Hyalangium ruber: one gene and its partner. The protein of the gene in region 1 binds, or shares a complex with, the protein of each later gene. Links are inferred from orthologs where the notes say so. Each region holds a gene or a part of one and is shown on either strand. Other genes may lie near its edges.

The links. The genes of interacting proteins can lie anywhere in the genome.
Region 2: the proteins of SYV04_RS03200 (region 1) and dnaN are in contact, whole or in part, in a solved structure (PDB 1OK7), measured with the Escherichia coli proteins. The link is inferred for Hyalangium ruber from one-to-one orthologs.

What each region holds. Positions count from the first base shown.
Region 1 is NZ_JAXIVS010000001.1:783,837-786,625, reverse strand. It holds SYV04_RS03200 (DNA polymerase IV), read right to left. Parts: upstream 2,101-2,789; coding sequence 901-2,100; downstream 1-900. Other genes in the region: SYV04_RS03190 (RluA family pseudouridine synthase), read right to left, coding at 2,537-2,789; SYV04_RS03195 (secondary thiamine-phosphate synthase enzyme YjbQ), read left to right, coding at 2,143-2,556; SYV04_RS03205 (multidrug effflux MFS transporter), read left to right, coding at 1-704. UniProt on the Escherichia coli protein: Poorly processive, error-prone DNA polymerase involved in translesion repair and untargeted mutagenesis. Copies undamaged DNA at stalled replication forks, which arise in vivo from mismatched or misaligned primer ends.
Region 2 is NZ_JAXIVS010000010.1:257,443-260,283, reverse strand. It holds dnaN (DNA polymerase III subunit beta), read left to right. Parts: upstream 1-788; coding sequence 789-1,895; downstream 1,896-2,841. Other genes in the region: SYV04_RS27705 (sialidase family protein), read left to right, coding at 1,955-2,841; msrB (peptide-methionine (R)-S-oxide reductase MsrB), read right to left, coding at 36-452; SYV04_RS27720 (DUF6748 domain-containing protein), read right to left, coding at 1-11. UniProt on the Escherichia coli protein: Confers DNA tethering and processivity to DNA polymerases and other proteins. Acts as a clamp, forming a ring around DNA (a reaction catalyzed by the clamp-loading complex) which diffuses in an ATP-independent manner freely and bidirectionally along dsDNA.

The DNA.
Region 1 (2,789 bases):
TCGCCACGCTGGTGTTCTCGGTCATCGCCATTCCGCGGGCCGAGACCGCGGCGGGGGCTGCCGCGAACCGTGTGTCCCTGGGGACGAACCTTCGTGCCCTCTTCCAGGACAAGCGGTTCATCGCCGCCACGCTCGCGGGCGGGTTCGCCCAGGCGAGCATGTTTGCCTATATCTCCGGCTCGCCCTTCGTGTTCATGGAGTTCCTCCACGTCTCTCCGAAACACTTCGCGTGGCTCTTCGGGCTCAACGCCATCGGGCTCATTGGGGCGTCGCAGATCAACCGGCGGTTGCTGGCGGTGCGCTCACCCGCGCGCATCACCGTCACGGTGGCGCTCTTCCCGGTCCTGGCGGGCGCCGTCCTCGTGGGGCTCGCGGTCACGGGGACTGGCAGCGTTCCCACCATCGCTCCGGCCCTGTTCGTCTTCCTGTTGAGCCTCGGCTTCGTGTTGCCGAACTCCACCGCGATGGCCCTGGAGGCCCACGGGTCGCGCGCTGGCGTGGCCTCGTCCGTCCTGGGCTCCACGCAGTACGCCATCTCGGCTACGGCCTCGTCTCTCGTGGGGCTGCTCAATGACGGCACCTTGTGGCCCATGGCGGCCGTGATGGGTACGTGCGCCGTGGCGACGTGGGTGACGGCCCTGCTGACGCTCGGCCGCGAGAAGGGCGGGACGCCTGTGCATCAGGATTTGCGGCGGGCCGCCTGAGGTTCACTGGGAGTGTGGCATTAACGCAAGGCACACAGCGTAACAGGCTGAAATTCCTAGAGGCGGATGAGCGCTCACTCCTGGATATCCAGGAGTGAAGTGTGCCTCTGGTCCCAGATATCTGGGAGTGAGCGGCTGGTCCCAGATATCTGGGAGTGAGCGGCTGGTCCCAGATATCTGGGAGTGAGCCCCTTGCTCAGTGCCGGCCCCAGCGGTCGTCATCGTCCGTGGAGTCACCACTCTCCGCGATGTCCGCGGTGGTGATGGCCTTGGAGCCGAAACGCTCGGCGATGCGGTCGAGCGTCGCGTTGAGCTTCGCGCTGCGCGGAGGCGGCGCGTTGGGCGTGGTGAAGAGGCCCAATTGCTGGGGCTCTTGCGCGTCGAACGACTGCACCGACACGCCCGTGAGCCGGATGGGTTTGTTCTCGTGCGAGCGCTCGAGCAGCTCCAGCGCCGCGCGGTAGATCCCCTGCCCGTCATCCGTGGGGGAGGAGAGGGTGGTGCGCCGGGTGATGACGTTGAAGTCCGAGAACTTCACCTTGAGCTGCACCACGCGGCCCTTCACGCCCGCCTTCCGCAACCGCCGGCCCACGCGCAGCGCCTGGGCATGCACGTGCGGTCGCAGGAGGTCCACGCCCGTCAGGTCCTCCTCGAACGTGTCCTCCGCGCCCACGCTCTTGGCGGCCCGGTCTGGCACCACCTCGCGATCATCCAGCCCCTGGGACAGCTCCCAGAGCTGACGCCCGCTCGAGCCCAGGCGTTGCTCCAGCCACGCCACGTCCCGCGCCGCCACGTCGCCGATCGTCTTCAGCCCGGCGCGCTTCAGCTCCTCCTCGGTTTTCGGTCCCACGCCCCACAGGCGCGACACCGGCAGCCCCGCCAGGAACGCCACCGTCTCCTGGGGAGGCACCTCGCGCTGCCCGTTGGGCTTGGCCAGGTCCGAGGCGATCTTCGCCACGAACTTCACCGAGGCAATGCCCGCCGAGGCCGGCAGCTTCAGCTCGTCAGCGATCTCCCGGCGGATGCGCCGAGCGATGTCCGTCGGTGCTCCGAACAATCCCACCGAGGCCGTGACGTCCAGGAAGGCCTCGTCCAGTGAGAGCGGCTCAATGAGCGGCGTGTAGCGCTCGAAGATGGCGAACACCTGCTCGCTCGCCTCCGCGTACGCCGCGAACCGGGGCTTCACCACGATGGCATGTGGCGCTTGCTTCATCGCTCGCGCCATGGGCATCGCGCTGCGCACGCCGAAGGGCCGCACCTCGTAGGAGGCCGCCACCACCACTCCGCGCTGCGCATGCCCACCGACGATGACCGGCTTGCCCTTCAGCGACGGATTGTCCCGCTGCTCCACGGACGCGTAGAAGGCGTCCATGTCGACGTGGATGATGGCGCGCATGGCGGTCATCACTGTAGCGAACCTTCCCGACGGGGCATCGAAATGAAGACCCTCACCGAGTACCTCTGGTTCGAGACGAAGTCGCGGCGCGAGCTCGTCCGCCTCACGGACACCGTGGCGGGGTTGGTGCGCAAGAGTGGCATCCAGGAGGGCATGGTGCTCGTCTCCGCCATGCACATCACCGCCGGGGTCTTCGTCAATGACGACGAGTCCGGGCTTCACGAGGATATCTGGGAGTGGCTCCAGGAGCTCGCGCCCCACGGGCCCGACTACCGCCACCACCGCACCGGAGAGGACAATGGGGACGCGCACCTCAAGTCCCTGCTCGTCCACCATCAGGTGATCATCCCCGTCACCGCGGGGAAGATGGACCTCGGGCCCTGGCAGCAGGTGTTCTACGCCGAGTTCGATGGGCAGCGCCGCAAGCGCGTCATCATCAAGGTGATGGGCGAGTGAGCCCGTGCTGCTGGAGCACCGCGGTAAGGTCCGCAGGCAGAGGGCTCTCCACCTTCACCTGCTTGCCCGTCACCGGGTGCGTGAAGCCCAGCACCTGGGCGTGCAGGAAGAACCGCGTGAGCCCCGGCTCCTCGCGTCCGCCGTAGAGCGTGTCGCCCACCAGCGGCGCTCCCACGCCCGCCATGTGCGCGCGCACCTGGTGCAGCACGCCCGTGAGAATTTGCACCTCCACC
Region 2 (2,841 bases), on another replicon or contig:
CGGACGTTCATGACAGCCCTCGCGAGTCTCGGCGGTCAGCCCTTCTTCTCGAACTTAAGCGCCGCCGAGTTGATGCAGTAGCGTAGCCCCGTGGGCGCGGGCCCGTCCGGGAACACGTGCCCCAGGTGCCCCTCGCAGCGGCTGCACACTACCTCCGTACGGCGCATGGCGAACGAGAGGTCCTCGTGCTCGTCCACGTGGCTCTTCTCCAGCGGCGCGTAGAAGCTCGGCCAGCCGCAGCCCGACTCGAACTTGGTGTCCGAGGTGAACAGCGGGTTGCCGCACCCGGCGCACTGGTACGTGCCGGTGTCGTGGTGGTTCCACAGCGCCCCGGTGAACGCCCGCTCGGTCCCCTTCTTACGGAGGATGCGGTACTGCTCCGGGTCGAGCTCCTTCTTCCACTCCTCCTCCGTCTTGGTCACCTTCGAGGGCGGGTTCTTCGGTGTGTCCATGGCGGACCTCCTGCCTCCTTATATGCACGAGCCCCTGCTCGGGTTTCACGCCCGCCTGGAGGCGGGGCGGGGAGGCGAGGCAGGAGCCTACCTGTCGCGGCACGAAAATCTCGGACAACCTTCCGGGTTGGAATCGTGTAGAGTCTTCGGCCTCGGATTCACCCCAAGTGCGGAACCTACCTGAATCTCCGAGCAGGTGGGGACGGAATGGTTCCGTCCTCCGGCTTGCCCCGCCTACTGGAGCACGGAGCGGCGAGCCGGTTCGTTGACGCACCCCAATCCCCGGGCTACACCCCCCGGGCAGAGCCGTTCACCGAGGATCCAAGGAAGCCTCCGATGGAATTCCGCATCGCCACCGACGAGCTGAAGAGGGCCCTCCACCGCGCCCAGGGCATCGTGGAGCGCAAGACGACGATGCCCATCCTGGCCAACGTGCTCGTCAACGCCACCAAAAGCGGCGTCACGGTCACCGCCTTCGACCTGGACATCGGCATCGTCTCCGAGCACCCGGCCGAGGTGTCCAAGCCCGGCGCCATCACGGTCAGCGCCAAGTACGTCTTCGACATCGTCCAGAACCTGCCCGACGCGCAGGTGACGCTCAAGAAGCTGGCCAACAACTACGTGGACATCTCCAGCGGCTCGGCGCACTTCAAGATCGTCGGCATGGCCGCCGAGGAGTACCCCAAGCTGCCCAAGGAGGAGAACGCTCCGCTGGTGCAGGTCTCCGGCAACATCCTGCTGGAGATGATCAAGAAGACCCAGTTCGCCATCTCCTCGGACGAGACGCGCTACATCCTCAACGGCGTCTATTTCGAGCCCCAGTCCACCGGCAAGGTGCGCATGGTGGCCACCGACGGCCACCGCCTGTCGCTCATCGAGCGCGAGCTGCCCGGCGACTTCAAGCTCAAGGGCGGCGTCATCATCCCCCGCAAGGGCCTGATGGAGCTCAAGCGCCTGCTGGACGAGGCCCCCGACGCGGAGAGCCACCTGGGCTTCGCGGAGAACTCGGCGCTGTTCAAGAAGCCGGGCCTCACCATGGTGATGCGCCTCATCGACGGCCAGTTCCCCGAGTACCAGCGCGTCATCCCCAAGGAAGGCGAGAAGGTCATCCAGGTCTCCAAGGTACGCTTCCTGGAGAGCCTCAAGCGCATCGCCCTCTTGTCGGCCGACAAGAGCTACGCGGTGCGCATCGGCCTGGAGGAGAACAAGCTCCTCATCACCGCCAACAACCCGGACCTGGGCGAGGCCCGCGACGTGCTGGACGTGGCCTACCGGGGCGGGGACATCACCATCGGCTTCAACGCCCGCTACCTGACCGACGTGCTCACCGTCACCGAGACGGATGAGGTGTCCTTCGAGCTGGGCGACGAGCACAGCCCGGGCGTGCTCCACGCGCCGGGTGACCGCAGCTTCACCGCCGTGGTCATGCCGATGCGCGTCTGAGGCGCTCCCGGGCGGCTCCGCGAGGAGTGGGCTAGAGTCCACTCCCCGTGGGGGCCCCAATGTCCGTCTCGTTCCGTCTCGTCACCGCGCTGGGCGTGCTCGCGCTCCTGTGCGGCTGTCCCTCGAAGAAGCCCCAAGAGCCGCAGCTGGATGGCTCGGCGTTTCCGCTCGTCTACGTCACGCCGCCGGTGGAGGGCGCTGATCCGCGCGTCCTCCAGCAGGTGGAGGCGATGGGCGACAGCGTCTATCTGCTCTCCGCCAACGTGGTCGTCTCCTTCGACAGGCGCCGCACCTGGAAGGAGATCAACGCCGGGGCGCTCGGCTCCATCCACAAGTGGGTCTTCGTCACGCCCACCTCCGGCATTGCCCACACCGGCCAGCACGGGCTGGCCTATATCCAGCTCGACACGGACATCATCTACTACCTCAACGGGGAGCCGGGCTGGAGCGCGTGGGGGCTGCGCAACGGCGACACCCTCTTCACCGTGCGGCAGCAGGTGGACGCCGGCACCTCCCAGCGAGGCGATGAGACGGCTCGGGTGTGGCTCGGCCGTCGACAGCGATTCACCGAGGATGCGCCCTGGCCCGAGGTGGAGCTGCCGCCCCTGCCGTTCAGCTACCGCACGTACCAGCCCTCGGTTCACTTCACCGCCAATGGCGACATCTATGTGGCCTCCTACTTCGGGCTCCAGGTGTCGCGGGATGACGGTCAGACCTGGCAGCAGGTGCCTGTCATGCCCAACGAGCAGGGCTCGATCGATTGGAGAGGCGTGGACCTGTTCGTCACGCGCGCGGGCACCCTCTTCGCGCGCACGCCGAACATGACCTTCGTCTCGCACGACGGTGGCGCGAGCTGGGTGGGCGCGGCGATGCCCGGCGGCATCGGCAACCGGGGCTCCATGATGACGATGGAGGAGCCCGTGCCCGGCGAGCTGCACTTCCGGGA